DNA from 4 places in the Isoptericola sp. NPDC056605 genome. Region 4 is predicted to be linked to each of the others. Evidence: riboswitches for the same ligand, from Rfam matches in the RefSeq annotation. Region 4 holds a riboswitch; each other region holds the start of a gene.
The links. A riboswitch is a leader RNA that binds a small molecule or an ion and turns the genes downstream of it on or off. The one in region 4 is predicted to bind thiamine pyrophosphate.
Positions count from the first base shown of each region.

Region 1: linked by a shared signal. The riboswitch ahead of ACFQ8Y_RS11265 (bifunctional hydroxymethylpyrimidine kinase/phosphomethylpyrimidine kinase) and the one ahead of thiO (glycine oxidase ThiO) in region 4 are both predicted to bind thiamine pyrophosphate.
Region 2: linked by a shared signal. The riboswitch ahead of ACFQ8Y_RS09070 (thiamine ABC transporter substrate binding subunit) and the one ahead of thiO (glycine oxidase ThiO) in region 4 are both predicted to bind thiamine pyrophosphate.
Region 3: linked by a shared signal. The riboswitch ahead of ACFQ8Y_RS11725 (ECF transporter S component) and the one ahead of thiO (glycine oxidase ThiO) in region 4 are both predicted to bind thiamine pyrophosphate.

Region 1 is NZ_JBHTVT010000009.1:78,987-83,188, reverse strand. Features, by position in the region: gene ACFQ8Y_RS11275 (YcnI family protein) at 1-538, opposite strand, end outside; gene ACFQ8Y_RS11270 (hypothetical protein) at 627-1,304, opposite strand; TPP riboswitch at 1,433-1,575, shown strand; gene ACFQ8Y_RS11265 (bifunctional hydroxymethylpyrimidine kinase/phosphomethylpyrimidine kinase) at 1,566-3,218, shown strand; gene ACFQ8Y_RS11260 (ABC transporter ATP-binding protein) at 3,623-4,202, shown strand, end outside.
Region 2 is NZ_JBHTVT010000006.1:229,922-234,123, forward strand. Features, by position in the region: gene ACFQ8Y_RS09065 (ABC transporter permease) at 1-1,460, opposite strand, end outside; gene ACFQ8Y_RS09070 (thiamine ABC transporter substrate binding subunit) at 1,547-2,626, opposite strand; TPP riboswitch at 2,698-2,802, opposite strand; gene ACFQ8Y_RS09075 (DUF4235 domain-containing protein) at 2,959-3,225, shown strand; gene ACFQ8Y_RS09080 (PAS domain-containing protein) at 3,251-4,030, opposite strand; gene ACFQ8Y_RS09085 (sulfite exporter TauE/SafE family protein) at 4,187-4,202, opposite strand, start outside.
Region 3 is NZ_JBHTVT010000010.1:115-4,316, forward strand. Features, by position in the region: partial or broken gene ACFQ8Y_RS11705 (hypothetical protein) at 1-459, shown strand, start outside; gene rsfS (ribosome silencing factor) at 456-902, shown strand; gene ACFQ8Y_RS11715 (histidine phosphatase family protein) at 899-1,588, shown strand; tRNA gene ACFQ8Y_RS11720 (tRNA-Ala) at 1,681-1,753, shown strand; TPP riboswitch at 1,917-2,028, shown strand; gene ACFQ8Y_RS11725 (ECF transporter S component) at 2,022-2,660, shown strand; gene ACFQ8Y_RS11730 (ATP-binding cassette domain-containing protein) at 2,665-4,116, shown strand; gene ACFQ8Y_RS11735 (energy-coupling factor transporter transmembrane component T) at 4,113-4,202, shown strand, end outside.
Region 4 is NZ_JBHTVT010000024.1:2,930-7,131, forward strand. Features, by position in the region: gene guaA (glutamine-hydrolyzing GMP synthase) at 1-1,575, opposite strand, end outside; gene thiE (thiamine phosphate synthase) at 1,681-2,319, opposite strand; TPP riboswitch at 2,351-2,453, shown strand; gene thiO (glycine oxidase ThiO) at 2,443-3,675, shown strand; gene thiS (sulfur carrier protein ThiS) at 3,672-3,917, shown strand; gene ACFQ8Y_RS19295 (thiazole synthase) at 3,938-4,202, shown strand, end outside.

The sequences.
Region 1 (4,202 bases), on a different contig from region 4:
GGAGGTCGGGCTCCGCGTCGCCGGTCGCCTCCTGGTCCCAGGCGACGACCTCGCCGTCGGAGTACGTCTGCGTGGCGGGCAGGGCGATCTCCTCGACGCCGTCCGGGACAGCACCGGCGGACACGGTGAACCGGAGGAACTCGCCCGGAGCGATGCCGGCGTCGGCGTCGTCGGCGGTCCACTCGATGCTCGCCGGCGCCTCGGTCACGGTGGTGCCGTGCACCTCGACGGGCTCGGGCAGGGGCGCCTGGGTGACCTTCGCCGTCCAGCCCGGCACGGGCTCCACGGACACGCTGGTGAACGGGGTGTCGGTGGGGAGGTCGACCTTCACGGCGGTGGTCGAGGCCTCGGCGGACTCGTTCGGGACCTTGAAGGTGAGGGTGGCGTACGACCCGGCCTCGGCCGCGTCGGGGGTCACGGTCACGTGCGCGGAGGCGGCGGCCGCGCCGAGGACGAGGGCCGGCACGGTGAGGGCGGCGGCGCCGGCGAGGCGGCGCGCGCGGAGGGCAGGGGTGAGGGCAGGGATGGTCCTGGACATGGGTGTGCTGCTCCTGGTGCTCAGGGGTGGTCAGGGGTCGTCGGACGACGAGGGACCCGCCCCCGTCCGACGACGGACCAGGGCAGGGTCAGGCGGCGCGCACGAGGGCGCCCGGGAGCAGCGGGGGGCCTCGTGGCGGGGTGCGCCGGACGGCGCGGGCCCGGAGGGGGTGCCAGGTGCGCCCGACGACGACGGCGGGCTCGCGGACGACGGGCGGCGCCGCCGGGCCCAGCACGAGGACCGCGACGAGCCGCAGCTGGCCCGCGACGTTGACGGCCGCTCGGTCGCCCGCCGCGAGCAGCAGGGCGGTGAGCAGCACCGCGGCAGCGTGCGCGGCGAGCATCCAGGACGTCGTCCCGGGGTCGTCCGCGTGGTGCAGGTGCAGCCCGCCGCCGGTCGCGGGCCCGAGGGAGCCCGGGCCCAGCGCGTGCAGGGCGTGCCCGTCCGGCGCGGCCCCCGGCGTCGAGGGCAGGGTCGTGAGCAGGGTCGAGGCCAACGGCGAGGCGTCCGTGCCCGCCGCGCCGAGCACGGACAGGGTCGTGTGCTGCACGAGCTGGAGCGCGACCATCGCGGGGAGCAGGCGGGGGAGCGTCAGCCGGCGGCGGGCGGTCCACACCGCGAGCGGCGCCGTGAGCGCCACGACGACGAGCCAGGCGAGGGGTGCCCCGGGGAGCGCGCCGCCGGCCAGGAGGTGGGCGGCGGCCGCGATGCTGAGCGTCGTGCCGGCGACGAGGAGCTCGCGCGCACGACGGACGACCACGGGCACCCCCGCACCCTACCGCGCCGCGAACAGGCCGCGGGCCTGCGGCGCGAGGGCCTGGCGAGGCGCGGCGTGACGCCGACACGCGCCGCGGGACGCCGCCCGCCGCCCGCGCAGGCCTGGGCTACGGTGGGCGGCACGACACGGGGTGCGTCCCGACCGGTCATCGCCGCGACATCGTCACGACGACGTCGCGACCCGGCCGGCGGGCGCTGAGAACACACCCGTCGAACCTGATCTAGCTCGTACTAGCGAAGGGATGTCGACATGAGTGCGCGCGCACCTGAAGACAGCTCCGCCGGCAGCGCCGGCTCCACCGCCCCTGCTCCCGCGGCCCCGGCGCCGACGAGGGGCAGTCGCCCCCGCGTCCTGGCCGTCGCCGGGTCCGACCCGTCCGGGGGCGCCGGGATCCAGGCGGACCTCAAGTCGATCGCGGCCGCGGGCGGCTACGGGATGGCGGCCGTCACGGCCCTGACCGTGCAGAACACGCGGGGGGTGCGCGACGTGCACGTGCCGCCCGCCGCGTTCCTGGCCGCGCAGCTCGACGCCGTCACCGACGACGTGGCCGTCGACGCCGTGAAGATCGGGATGCTCGCCTCGGCCCCCGTGGCCCACGCCGTGGCCGCCTGGCTCGACGCCCTGCCGCCCGGCGCGACGGGCGCGCGACCCGCCGTCGTCCTGGACCCGGTGATGGTCGCCACGAGCGGGGACCGCCTGCTCGACCCGGCGGCCGAGGACGCCGTGCGGCACCTGCTGTCCCGGGTGGACGTCGTGACGCCGAACCTGCCCGAGCTCGCGGTCCTCGCGCAGGAACCGTCGGCCGCGGACTGGCCCGCCGCGCTCGAGCAGGCGCGACGCCTGGCCTCCCGGCACGGGGTCCTGGTGGTGGCGAAGGGCGGCCACCTGGGCGCCTCGGGGACGGGCGCGACGGGGGCGGGGGCCCCGGACGCGCTCGTCGGGCCGCAGGGCGTGCTGGCGGAGCTCCCCGGGCCGCGCCTGACCAGCACCTCCACCCACGGCACCGGCTGCTCGTTGTCCAGCGGCCTGGCCGCGCGGTACGCGCGCACGGGGGACTGGGCCGAGGCGCTGCGCGGCACGAAGGCCTGGCTGACCGCGGCGATCCGGGCCGGGGAGGCCCTGCGCGTCGGCGGCGGGAACGGGCCGGTCGACCACCTGGTGGGGCTGCGCGCCGGCGGCGCGGAGCCGCTCGCGCCGTCCGGTGCGTCCGGTGCGGGCGGGGCATCAGGTCAGGACGGGGCGGAGGACGTCGTCGCCCGCTGGTGGGACGACGCCGCGGGCGTGCGCGCCGCGATCGACGACCTGGCGTTCGTCCGGTCGCTGGGCGACGGGACGCTCGACGCCGACCACTTCCGCACGTACCTGGAGCAGGACGCGCTCTACCTGCGCGACTACGCGCGCTGCCTCGCGCGGGCGAGCGAGCTGGCTCCCACGCGGGCCGAGCAGGCGTTCTGGGCCGGCGGCGCGCACGGCGCCCTGGTGACCGAGCTCGACCTGCACACCCGCTGGCTGGGCGGGGAGCCGCAGGACGTGCCCGCCAGCCCCACGACGGCCGCGTACCTCGACCACCTGCGCGTGGCCGGCGACGACTACGCGACCCTCGTCGCCGCCGTCCTGCCCTGCTACTGGATCTACCAGGACGTGGGGGAGCGGCTGGCCGCCCGCGACCACCCGGGTCACCCGTACGGGGCGTGGCTGGGCACGTACGCGGACGACGCGTTCGCGGACGCGACGCGCGAGGCCGTCGCGATCCTGCGCCGCGCCGCCGCGGCGGCCGACCCGGTCACCCGGGACCGGATGGCGGCGACGTTCCACGCGGCGTGCGAGCACGAGCTGGCGTTCTTCGACCAGACCGGGGCACCCACGGTCGAGCCCACGGTCGGGCGCGTCGTGGTGGGCTGACCCCCGGTCCACCGCGGCCCGTCCGGGTCCCGCCGTCGTGCGCGACGGCGGGATCCCGCGGCGGTAAGCGGTGTCCCGAGCTCGGGGCGCACCGCGTGACCGGGGCAAGTGTGTCGGAGGCGAGTGACAGAATAGGTGTGATGCCCGACACGAAGCGCACTTCGCGCAGCCGCAGCCGAGGCGCCCGCCGCGCCGATCCCTCCGAAAGTCCCAGGAGGAGCACCGCCTCCTCCGCTCCCCGCCGTCCCGTCGCGACCGGCACCCCGCCGGGCCGCGCCGCGGGGCCGCCCGGCCGCACGGGCGCCGCCGCCGCCGGGCCCGCCGTCGCCCCCGCGGGCTCCGAGCTCTCCACGTTCGCGTCGGTGCGCCGGCTCTACCCGTACGTCCGGCCGGCGGTGCCGCGCATGGTCGGCGGGCTCTTCTCCGCGATCGGTGCGAGCCTCGCCGCGCTGGCGATCCCGCGCGTGCTGCAGACCCTGGTCGAGGGCCCGCTCGCCGAGGGTGCCGCCGCCCACGACCTCGGGGCCCTCGTGGTGCCCGTCCTCCTCGTGCTCGTCCTGGGCGTCGCGGAGGCCGGGCTCGTCCTGCTGCGCCGCAACCTCGTGATGTACCCCGGCACGCGGGTCGAGGCCGAGCTGCGGATGGCACTGTTCCGCCACCTGCAGGACCTGCCCGTCGCGTTCCACGACCGGTGGCCCGGCGGCCAGCTGCTGAGCCGGATCATGGGCGACCTCGGCCTGCTGCGACGCTGGCTGGTCTTCGGCCTCCTGCAGCTCGTCGTCAGCATCGTGACGATCGTCGTCGGGGTGGGCATCCTGCTGGCCACCGCCGGCTGGCTCGGCCTCGTCTACCTTGCGGGCGCGATCCCGGTGACGGTCATCGCGTTCCGCTTCTCGAGGCGGTACCGCGTCATCGCGCGCCTGTCCCAGGACCAGTCGGGCGACCTCGCCACCACCGTCGAGGAGTCCGTGCACGGCATCCGTG
Region 2 (4,202 bases), on a different contig from region 4:
GCGAACCCGATCGCCAGCCCCAGCGACCGCGCGCCGAGCGGGCCGTCGACCGTCCGTAGCACCCGCCCGGGCGCCGCGCCCAGCGTGGCGGCCGCCTCCCGCAGCCGCGGGTCGATGGCGCGCAGCACCGGCAGCATCGTGCGCACCACGAGCGGGATCGCGACGACCGCCTGCGCGATCGGCACCAGCGCGCCGGAGGTGCGCAGGTCGACGTCGAGCCCCAGCGGGCGGTCCAGCGTGATGAGGAAGCCGAAGCCCACCGTCACGGCGGAGACGCCGAGGGGCAGCATGAACGCGGCGTCGAGCACACCGACGGCACGCCGCAGCCCGGCCCGCCGCGGGCGTCGCGACACGACGAGCGCCACGAGGCCGCCCACGACGACGGCGATCAGCGCGGCCCAGGCCGCGGTGCGCAGCGAGTTGCCCAGCGCCTCCCACACCGTGACCGTCAGGGCGTTGCGCCCGCCGGTGGTGCCGAGCGCCACGTAGTTGTCGAGGCCCCACGACCCGTCGGGCGCGCGCAGCGACCGGGTGACGAGCCCCGCCATGGGCAGCACGAGCAGCCCCGCCACGACGACGAGGGTGACGAGCGCCGGCGCGACGTCGGTGCCGTCGGCGCCGGCGCGCAGCCGCAGCCGGTGCGCCGACACGCTGTCGCTCGTGAGGTGCAGGGCCCGCTCGCGGCGCGCCCGGGCGCGGGAGCTGACCAGCAGCGCGCCCGCCACCACGACGAGCTGCAGCACCGACAGCACCGCCGCCGAGCGCAGGTCGAGGAACTGGGTGGTGCGCGTCCAGATCTCCGTCTCGATCGTGCCGTAGCGCAGGCCGCCGAGCACCAGCACGACGCCGAACGCCGTCGCGCAGAACAGGAACACCACCGCGGCGGCCGACGCGATCGCCGGGCCGAGCGCCGGCAGCGTCACGGTGCGGAACGCGCGCCAGGGCGTCGCGCCGAGCGCGCGGGCGGCCTGCTCGGCGCGCGGGTCGAGGCGCTCCCACATGCCGCCAACCGTGCGCACCACCACCGCGTAGTTGAAGAACACCAGGGCGAGCACGATGCCGGCGAAGCTCTCCTCCAGGTGCGCCCAGCCGAGCAGGCCGCCGGGGGCGAAGAGCGCGCGGAACGCGACGCCGACGACGACGCTGGGCAGCACGAACGGCACCGTCACCAGACCCCGCACCAGCGTCCGCCCGGGGAACCTGCACCGGTACAGCACGTACGCGCCCGGCAGGCCCAGCAGCACCGACAGCAGCGTGCCGGTGAGCGCCTGGGCGAGCGTCTGCCCGACGATCCGCCACGTGCGCTCCTGGGACAGCACCTCCGCGAAGCCGGACAGGTCGAGCGTGCGCCCCGCGGTGGTCTCGGTGAAGAACCCCTGCAAGACGAGCGACACCACCGGCCACGCGAAGAAGACCGCGAGGAAGCCCAGCGGCAGCACGACCGCGGCACCCCAGCCCAGCCACGCGCCCCACCGGTCGGCGCGCCACCGCGCCGCCCGGGAGGCCGGGCGGGCGGCGCTGCGCAGGGCGCGCGGCACGGGGCGCGTCAGCCGACGACCGTCGCCGTCCACTGCTCGATCCACTCGTCGCGGTGCGCGGCGACGTCCGCGGGCGCCACCTCGAACGGCTCGTCGGCCAGGGGGGCGAACTGCTGCCAGTCGGCGGGCAGCTCCACGTCCGGATCGGCGGGGTACATGTACATCTGGCCGGGCACGTCGGCCTGGAACTCGGGCGAGGTGAGGAAGTCGACCAGCTGCTTCGCGCCGTCCGGGTTCTCCGCACCGGCCAGCACCCCCGCGTACTCGACCTGCCGGAAGCAGGTGTCGAGCATCGCGCTGGTCGTCGAGGATGTCCCGTCGTCGCTCACGGTGAACGCGGGCGACGTCGCGTAGGACAGCGCGATCGGCCGCTGCCCGCCCTCACCGGCGCCGGAGAAGTCGACGTAGTACGCGTCCTCCCAGCTCTCGGCGACCTTGACGCCGTTGTCGCGCAGGTCGGCCCAGTAGGCCTCCCAGCCGTCCGTGCCGAAGGCTCCGATCGTCGCGAGCAGGAACGCGAGGCCGGGCGACGACGTCGCGGGGTTGGTGACCACGGTGAGGTCCTGGTACTCCGGCTTCGCGAGGTCCTCGAGCGTCGTCGGGGGCGTGACACCGTGCTCGTCGAACCAGCCGTCGTCGAGGTTCATGCAGACGTCGCCCACGTCGACCGGCGTCAGCGTGCCGGCCAGGTCGTCGGGCGCGTAGGCCGCGACCTCCGGGCCCAGGTCGGCGGGCTGGTACTCCTCGAAGACCCCGGCGTCGACGGCCCTCGACGCATAGGTGTTGTCCACACCGAAGACGACGTCGCCCAGCGGCGCGTCCTTGGTGAGCACGAGCTGGTTCACCAGCGTGCCCGCGTCGCCCGGTGCCACCTGCTCGACGGAGAGGCCGGACTCCTTCTCGAACGCGGCCAGCACCTCGTCGGAGACGGCGAACGAGTCGTGGGTGACGAGCGTGACCGTGCTCGACGCCCCGCTCGCGTCGTCCGCCGGCGTCCCGCCGCCGCACGCCGCCAGCAGCGGCAGGAGCGCGACGGCCCCGACCGCTGCTGCCGCGCTCCTGGTCCTGGTCGTGGTGCTCAGCGTCATGCTGTCCTCCTCAAGGTGCGAGAAGGGGGTCCTGCGGGCGCCCGGCACCGTCGTGGTGCTGCCGTCCGCAGGGAACGAGATTCCCGACTTCCTCCACCGGTGCTAACCGGGTCAGGTTCGAGGGTCTGCGGCGGTCCGCACTCTCAGCGCCGGTGGGCGCTCCCCTGTCGTATCAGCACGAGCCTACCCGTCGACACCGCGCTACCGTGGTCCCGTCCTCGGCCTCGGGGTGTGACGTGCCTGACGTGCCGTGACACCGCCCGTCGGCCGTGGACGCCGGACCAGGACGACGCCCCGGCGGTAGCACGCCGGGTCAGACCGAGGGAGAGCACGTGACGGACACCGAGCAGCCGCTGGGCGTGAAGGTCGGCACGGTGGTGCTGACGATCGCCGCCGGATGGGTCGCGCAGAAGCTGATCGGGGTGGTCTGGGAGCGGGCGACGGGCAACGTGGCGCCCACCAACCTGGACGACGACGAGCTCTCCATCGTGCAGGCGGTCACCTTCGCGGCCGTCTCGGGCGGCGTCGCGGTGCTCGCGAAGCGCCTCGCCCGCCAGGGCGCCGGGCGCGCGGCTGCCCGGTTCGTCTCGGGCCGCTGACCCGCCGATTCCCCGCACGGTCCCGTCAGTGGCTCGCGCGGGGACGACGGCGGGCCAGCTGCGCGTCGTGGCCGTGCGGTCGGTCCACCGGCCGCACGGCGGCGAGCGCGCTGCTCAGGCGGTCCGCCGCGTCCTTCGCGGGCGGTGCCGACCGGACCACCTCCGCCGCCGTGAGCGCGGCGTCCCGGTCCCCGACCGGTCGCGCGAGCTCCTTCATCACCTGCTCCCCCGCCGACTGGGCGGACACGCCGACCTGCGCACCCGCGTCGGCGAGGACCTCGGTGGCCACCGACTCGTCCACGCCGCAGACGGCCATGATGGCGCCCTTGGCCTGCTCCGCGGCTGCGGCGGCGACGAACGCGCGCGAGACGGCGCGGTGCGCCTCGCGCTCCAGCGCGTCGCGCACGACCGGGCTCGCGTCGATGACGTAGCCGACGATCTGCGACGACGCGCCGTCACTCCCGTGCCGTCCCTGACCCGTGACGACGACCGTGTGCGTGCGCCCGTGGTCGTCCACGACGCGGTGTGCCCCCGAGAACGGCCGCCCGGCACCCAGTGCGACCACCGCCGTCCGGGAGAGCCGTTCACGGTCGTCCGGGTGCAGGTGGGCGCGCAGCACCTCGGGCCCCGGTGCGACGGAGCCGGGCTCACGCCCGAAGATCCGGAACACCTCGTCCGACCACCACCACTCCCCCGTGGCGACGTCGACCCGGTACCGGCCCACGAGCAGCTGGCTCCCGGCACCCAGCAGCTCCGCGAGGGCGACGAGCTCGCGGCGCGGTGTGTCGTTGGGCGTGCTGGACATCGAGGACCACCCCCAGTGCCGTGCAGCTGGGTCCGGCGCGCAGTTCTCCTGGCTCCACCACGGTACCGGGACGGCACGACACCGCCACCGCACGGCGGGTGACGTGCGGTGGCGGTGCTCGGTGGTGCTGTCGGCGCCCGTGACGGGTTCGGACCGTCAGGCGACCGTCGTC
Region 3 (4,202 bases), on a different contig from region 4:
GCGGCCTCGGCGCCGCCCGCCCAGGCGGCACCGAGCCCGGCGCCGCCCGGCGCCACGTCGGTCGCGCCCCCGCTGCCCTGGGCGAGCCCGACCACCGAGCGGCCCGCGTCCGTGCCGCCGTCCCGCCCCGCTGCGGGCCCCGCACAGCCGCCGGCCGCGCCGGAGCGACCCGCCGCGTCCCCGTTCGACGCGCTGGTCGCGTCGGAGCAGCCCGTCCGCGCGCGGTCGGCCGCGCCGCTGGACGACGAGGACGACGACGAGGACTGGGACGAGCCCGAGGCGTCGTACACCTGGCTGCACTACATCGTCCTCGTGGTCGTCGCGTTCGTGCTGGGGCTCCTGGTCTGGAAGCTGCTGCTCCAGGCGCCCGACGACAGCAACTTCCAGACCGATACCGACGCCGCCGCGCCCGCGGCCGGCGTCTCCCTCACGTACGAGCACCCCGGAGCCGCTGCATGACCGCTAGCCCCCGCGCCGTCGAGCTGGCGGTCGTCGCCGCCCGGGCCGCGTCGGACCGCAAGGCGCAGGAGATCATCGCGCTGGACGTGAGCGACCAGCTGGTGCTCACCGACGTGTTCCTCATCGCCTCCGGCACGAACGAGCGCCAGGTCTCGGCGATCGTGGACGCCGTCGAGGAGGCGATGTTCCTCGCCGGCTCCAAGCCGATCCGTCGGGAGGGCAAGGCGCAGGCGCGGTGGGTGCTGCTGGACTTCGGGGAGGTCGTCGTCCACGTGCAGCACGCCGAGGACCGCGTGTACTACGCGCTCGAGCGACTGTGGAAGGACTGCCCGGCGGTGGAGCTGCCGGAGGACGCGCGCGGCGGTGACGGCGCGGCGGCCGCCGCCGAGTACGGCGACGGCGGGGGCGACGGGGCGATCCGTCTCGCGGGCGACGAGCGGTGACGGCCGGCACCGTCGTCCTGCTGCGGCACGCCCGCACCGCCTACAACGCGTCCCTGCGGCTGCAGGGGCAGATCGACATCCCGCTCGACGAGGTCGGGCGCTGGCAGGCGGCGGAGGGCGGCTCCGCGCTGGCGTCGTCGCACCGCGCGACGCGCATCGTGTCGTCCGACCTGGGGCGCGCCGTCGAGACGGCGACCGCGTACGCGGACGCGCTCGGCGGGCAGCCCCTGGTCACCGACGAGCGCCTGCGCGAGCGCGGCTTCGGTGCCTGGGAGGGCCTCACGGGCGCGGAGCTGCAGGAGCGCTGGCCCGAGGAGTACGCCGCCTGGCGCCTGGGCGCGGAGCCCGTGGGCGCGGGGGCCGAGACGAAGGCGGCGGTCGCGGAGCGCATGGCCGAGGCCCTGGCCGAGCATGCCGGGGACCTGGACGACGACGCGACGCTCGTCGTCGTGTCGCACGGCGCCGCCATCTCGCTGGCGGTGACGGCGCTGCTCGGGCTCGACCCGACCACGTGGCGCGGGCTGTCGGGGATGCACAACGTGCACTGGTCGCACCTGCACCGTGCGGGCGAGGGTGCTGTGCCCGCCTGGCGCCTCGTGGCGCACAACGTGGGCGCGGGGTACCCCCTGGACCGCTGGCAGGCGGGGCCGGACTGGAATTTGGAACCTGGCCCGAAGTCTGCCTAAGATATCGACGTTCCCGAGGGGCGCAAGCCCGGAGGAACGCACCGAATCAGACGAATCGCCCGGTCGCCCGTCGGCCGCGAGAGTCGGTTCTCGGGGCTGTGGCGCAGCTGGTAGCGCACCTGCATGGCATGCAGGGGGTCAGGGGTTCGAGTCCCCTCAGCTCCACCCCGACGAGAAGGCCCGGAACCCCACGGTTCCGGGCCTTCTTGCGTGACCAGGGGTTTCACGGTGCGGGACGCCCTTGCGCCGACGCCGTCGTCGCCTAGGGTCGGACCTGCGGTCGCGTCGTCGGCCGCCGTGAGGTCACACCTGAAGTCACATCTGAAGACACCCATGACAGGGGAGCGCCGTCGAAGGGGCGCTGAGAGTGCGGGCACAGCCGCAGACCCTTGGAACCTGCTCCGGTTAGCACCGGCGAAGGGAGTTACCTGGAATGTCCGCGCCCACTTTCGCGCGCAGCGCGTCCCTGCGGTACCGCACCGTCGACCTCGTCACCGTGGCCATGCTCGGCGTGGCCGTCGGTGTCGTCTTCTGGGGCTGGACCCAGCTCTACCACCTGCTCTCCGCCGGGCTGGCGGTCGCCTTCCCGCCGGCCACCGGCCTGCTCGGCGGCGGCTGGCTGCTCGGCGGCGTGCTGGGTGGCCTCATCGTCCGCCGTCCGGGCGCGGCGCTGCTCACCGAGGTCGTCGCCGCGAGCGTCGAGGCCCTGCTCGGCGCCGGCTGGGGCTTCTCGGCGATCGTCTCCGGCGTCGTCCAGGGGTTCGGCGCCGAGCTTGTCCTCGCCCTGTTCCTCTACCGGCGTTTCGGCGCCGCGGTGGCGGCCCTGGCGGGCGCGACGGCGGGCGCGTGCGGCGCCGTGTACGAGTGGTTCGCGTACTACCCGGACTGGGAGTGGGGCTTCCGGCTGGCGTACCTGGGCCTCTTCGCGCTGTCCGGCGCGCTGCTCGCCGGCCTCGGGGGCGCGGCGCTCGTGCGCGCCCTCGCGCGGGCCGGCGTGCTCGACGCGTTCGGCCCGGGTCGCGACCTCGCCGACCGTGCCGTCGACCGTGCCGTCGACCGCGCGCCGGCCTGACGGCGTGGCGCACGACGACGTCCGGGTTCGCGTGCGAGGGCTGTGCTGGCGGCCCACCGGGCGCCGGGCCCCGACGATCGAGGGCCTCGACCTCATCGTCGGCGCGGGGGAGCGCCTGGGGCTGGTCGGTCCCAGCGGGGCGGGCAAGTCGACCGTGCTGCACGCCCTGGCGGGCGTGCTGGGCGACCCGCTGCCCGGCGAGCTGTCCGGGACCGTCCACGTGGACGGCGGGGTGGGGCTCGTCCCGCAGGACCCGGGCTCCGCGGTCGTCGCGGCCCGGATCGGCCGGGACGTCGCCTTCGGCCCCGAGAACGCCGGCCTGCCGCGGGACGAGATCTGGCGCCGGGCCGGGGAGGCTCTCGACCGGGTCGGGCTGCGCCACCCGCCCGACCGGCCGACGTCGGCCCTCTCGGGCGGCGAGCTGCAGCGGCTCGCGCTCGCCGGGGCGCTGGCGAGCGCGCCGGGCCTGCTGCTCCTGGACGAGCCGACCGCGATGCTCGACCCCGCCGCGGCGGCCGAGGTGCGCGCCGCCGTCGTCGGCGCGCTGGAGGGCTCGGACACGTCCCTCGTCGTGGTCGACCACCACGTCGGGCCGTGGCTCGAGCACCTGGACCGCGTCGTGGTGCTCGGACCGGGCGGCCGGGTCACGCACGACGTCGCGCCCGCCGCGCTGCGCGACGTCCCGTCCGCCCTGCGGGACGACCTGACGCGCGCCGGCGTCTGGCTGCCCGGCGTGGCGGCGCCGTCCCCGCTGTCCGTGCCCGCGGCGCTGGTGGCGCCGGACGTGCCCGGGCCGGACGTCGTCGTCGCCGGCCTCCGCGTCGACCTGGTGACCCGCGGCCTGCGCGGTCGCACCACGACGCGTGCCCTCGACGGCGTGGCCGCGCGGCTGCCCGCGGGCCGCCTCACGTCCGTCACGGGGCCCTCGGGGGCGGGGAAGTCCACGCTCGTCGCCACTCTTGCGGGGCACCTGCGGCCGACGGCCGGCGAGGTGCGGGGCGTCCCGGGGCGGACGGCCCGCTCGGAGGAGCTCGCGCGGTCCTGCGGGTGGGTGCCGCAGCACCCGGAGCACGGCCTGCTCGCGCTGCGCGTGCGGGACGAGGTGGAGCTCACCGGCCGGCGCCTCGGCGTCCGGGTGGACGTGGACGCCGTGCTCGCGCTGCTGCGCCTCGACCACCTCGCCGACGCGCATCCGTTCCGGCTGTCCGGCGGCGAGCAGCGGCGGCTCGCCCTGGCGGCGGCGCTGGCGCACCGGCCGGGGCTCGTGCTGCTCGACGAGCCGACCGTCGGCCAGGACAGGGGGACCTGGGCGGCGGTGGCCGGGTGGGCCGGCGCCGCGGCCCGGCACGGCGCCACCGTCGCGGCGAGCACCCACGACGCGCACCTCGTCGCCCTCGCGGGGCACCAGGTGCGGCTCGGCGGCGCGACGAGCGAGCGAGCGACGGTGGCGGCGTGACCGGCGCGCTGGGGCGCGTGAACGCCCTCGTGCTCGTGGCCCTCGGGCTGCTCGGGCTGGTCGCCTCCCTGGGCGTCCGGGACGTC
Region 4 (4,202 bases):
CGTCACGTCGAGCACCACGCGGTTGACCTCGCTCACCTCGTTGGTGATGCGAGTGGAGATGACGGACAGCACGTCGTAGGGCAGGCGCGTCCAGTCGGCGGTCATGGCGTCCTCGGAGGACACGGGCCGCAGCACGATCGGGTGGCCGTAGGTGCGGCCGTCGCCCTGCACGCCGACGGAACGGACGTCGGCCAGCAGCACGACGGGGCACTGCCAGATCTCGTCGTCCAGGCCCGCCCTGGTGAGCTCGGCGCGCGCGATGGCGTCCGCCTTGCGCAGCGTCTCGAGGCGCTCGGCCGTGACCTCGCCGACGATGCGGATGCCGAGGCCCGGGCCGGGGAACGGCTGGCGGGAGACGATCTCCTCGGGCACGCCGAGCTCGCGGCCCACCGCGCGGACCTCGTCCTTGAACAGGGTGCGCAGCGGCTCGACCAGCTCGAACTGCAGGTCGTCGGGCAGGCCGCCCACGTTGTGGTGGCTCTTGATGTTGGCCGCGCCCTCGCCGCCGCCGGACTCGACGACGTCCGGGTACAGCGTCCCCTGCACGAGGAACTTGACCTCCTCGCCGTGGGCGCCCGCCTCGGCGACGATGTCGCGCTGGGCGTCCTCGAAGACGCGGATGAACTCGCGGCCGATGATCTTGCGCTTCGTCTCCGGGTCGCTCACGCCGGCGAGGGCGGTCAGGAACCGCTCCTTCTCGTCGCGGATGATGAGGTTCACGCCCGTGGAGGCGACGAAGTCGCGCTCGATCTGCTCGACCTCGCCCTCGCGCAGCAGGCCGTGGTCCACGTGCACGCAGGTGAGCTGGTCGCCGACGGCGCGCTGCACCAGCGCGGCGGCGACGGCGGAGTCCACGCCGCCGGACAGGGCGCAGATGACGCGGGCGTCGCCGATCTGCGCGCGGATCGCGGCGACCTGGTCGGCGATGACGTTGCCCGGCGTCCAGTCGGGCGCGAGCCCCGCGCCCTCGTAGAGGAACTTCTCCAGCACGGCCTGGCCGTGCGCCGAGTGCTTCACCTCGGGGTGCCACTGCACGCCGTACAGGCGACGGCCGGTGTCCTCGAACGCGGCGACCGGCGAGCCGGACGACGTCGCGAGCACCTGGAAGCCCTCCGGCGCGGCGTGCACGGAGTCGCCGTGGCTCATCCAGGTGGTCTGGTGGTCGGGGGAGCCCGCCAGCAGCACGCCCGCCTCGCACACCTCGACCTCGGTGCCGCCGTACTCCCTCTGCCCCGTCTGCGCGACGGTGCCGCCCAGCGCCTGCGCCATCGCCTGGAAGCCGTAGCAGATGCCGAGCACCGGCACGCCGGCCTCGAACAGCGCCGGGTCCACGAACGGGGCGCCCGTGGCGTACACCGACGACGGCCCGCCCGAGAGGATGATCGCCGCCGGGTTCTTGGCGAGCATCTGCTCGGTGGTGAACGTGTGGGGCACGATCTCGGAGTAGACGCGGGCCTCGCGCACGCGGCGCGCGATGAGCTGCGCGTACTGCGCGCCGAAGTCGACGACGAGGACCGGTCGCGGCGTGGGCGCCAGGTCGGCGGTGGTGGGGGTGTCGGTGGCGGGAGACGTCACCGAGCCATCGTAGCCGCCGGACGGTACCGCTCCCGGGCCCGTCCCACGGGTCACGCGGTGGGGTAGGTCACCTCGACACCGCGGCGGCGCGCCGGCCGTCGGCGGTCAGGCCAACCGCTCCCGCAGCTCGCGCGCGGCGCGCCCGGGGTCGGGCGCCTGCGTGATCGCGCGCACGACGACGACGCGCGACGCACCGGCGTCGAGCACGGCGTCCAGCCGCTCGGCGTCGACGCCGCCGATGGCGAACCACGGTGTCGTCGGGCGAGTCGCGGCGACCTCGCGCAACAGGCCGAGACCCACGGCCGCACGGCCGGGCTTGGTGGGCGTGGCCCACAGCGGGCCGACGCAGAAGTAGTCGACGTCCGGGTCGGCCTCGGCCTCGGCCGCCTGCGCGGCGGAGTGGGTGGAGCGACCCAGCACCGGGCCCGGGCCGAGCAGCGACCGGACCGCCGGCACGGGCAGGTCGCGCTGCCCCATGTGCACGACGGGAGCGCCGGTCAGCCCGGCGACGTCGGCCCGGTCGTTCACCGCCCAGAGCGCGCCGTGCTCCGCGGCGACGCGGGCCACCACGGCCTGCAGCTCGAGCTCGCGCGCGACGTCGAGCGTCTTGTCCCGCAGCTGCACGACGTCCACGCCGCCCGCGAGCGCCGCGTGCAGGAAGTCCTCGAGGTCGCCCCGGTCCTCGCGGGCGTCGGTGCACAGGTACAGGCGGGCGTCGGCGAGCCGGGCGCGGGTCGTGGTCACGCCGGCCAGGGTAACCACGGCCCGGGTTACAGTGGCCGCGCACGGGAGCCCCGCTCGGGGCTGAGAGGGCGTAGGAGCCGACCGTCGAACCTGATCTGGGTCATGCCAGCGAAGGGAGCGCACATGCCCACGTCCACCGGCCCGTCCGCCACCCCCTCCGACGTCGTCGTCGTCGGCGGCGGGATCGTCGGTCTCGCGGTGGCCTGGCGGGCCGCGGACGCCGGCCTCGCCGTCACGGTGCTCGACCCGTCGCCCGGCGACGGCGCCACCCGCGCGGCCGCGGGGATGCTCGCGGCCGTCGGCGAGGCGGACTTCGGCGAGCGGGACCTCGCGCGCCTCAACCTCGCGTCGGCCGCCCGCTGGCCCGCGTTCGCCGCCGACCTCGCCGCCGCGACCGGTCGCGACGTCCCGCTGCTGCGTGCCGGGTCGCTCGCCGTCGCGTACGACGCCGACGACCTCGCCCTCCTGCGTCGCGTGCTGGCGCTGCACCGGGAGTGGAGCCTCGCGTCCGCGGAGGTCTCCGTGGCCGACGCCCGGCGCCGCGAGCCGTACCTCGGGCCGCGGCTCGCCGGGGCGGCCCGCGTCGAGGGCGACCTGGCCGTCGACCCGCGGGGCACGCACGCGGCACTCCTCGAGGCGCTGACCCGCGCGCCGGGCGGCACGGTCGTCCGCCGCGCCGCCGTGCGCCTGGAGCGGGACGCCGCGGGCCGGGTGGTCGCGGCGCACGACGCCGCCGGGGTGCGGCACGCCGCCGGGGCCGTGGTCCTCGCGGCCGGCGCTGTCCCTCCCGCGGGGCTGCTCGACGGCGTGCCGGAGGTGCGCGTGCCGGTGCGGCCCGTCAAGGGCGTGACGCTGCGCCTGGACGCCGGGCCGGGGCTCGCCCTCGAGCACGTGGTGCGCGGCACGGTGCAGGGCCGGCCGGTGTACCTCGTGCCGCGGGGCCCGGGCACCGGCGCCGGCCCGGGCAGCGGGCCCGGGCACCGGGAGATCGTCGTCGGCGCCACCAGCGAGGAGCGGCCGGACGACCGCCGCGCCGAGGCGGGCGGCGTGTTCGCGCTGCTGCGCGACGCCCGCGCCCTCGTGCCCGGGATCGACGAGGCCGCGCTGGTCGACGTCACGCCGCGCGCCCGCCCGGCCACCCCCGACAACCTGCCGCTGGTCGGCGCCACCGCCGTGCCCGGACTGCTGGCCGCCGTCGGGCACGGACGCAACGGGGTGCTGCTCGCGCCACTCACCGCCGACGCGGTGCTCGCCGCGCTGACCGGCACACCGCCGCCCGACGACGCGCTCGACACCCTCACCGCCGCCGACCCGCGACGCTTCGCGCCCGCAACCCCCGAAGGAGCCCTCCCGTGAGCACGCCGTCCACCTCCGCAACCGCCGTCGTGAACGGCGAGACCTACCCGCTCGACGGACCGCACGGCGACGGCGTCGAGGCCGTCGTCGCGACCCTCGTCCCCGCGTTCGTCGCCGACGGCTCGGTGCAGGGCATCGCCGTCGCCGTGAACGACGCCGTCGTCCCCCGCGGCCTGTGGGCCGGCACCCGGATCGCGCCAGGCGACCGGGTCGAGATCGTCACCGCCGTCCAGGGCGGCTGACCACGAAGCACGGAGGAAGCATGACCAGCACGCACGCCGAGACCACGTCCCGCCCGCTCGCGCACCCGCTCGTCGATCCGCTCGTGGTCGCCGGCACGGAGGTCGGCTCGCGCCTCGTCATGGGCACGGGCGGGGCGTCGAACCTCATGACGCTGGAGGACGCGCTGGTCGCGTCGGGCACCGGGCTCACGACCGTGGCGATGCGCCGCGTCGCGGTACGGCCGGGAGGCGCGGGCGCCGAGGACGGCGGCATCTGGGGCCTGCTGGAGCGGCTGGGCATCCGCG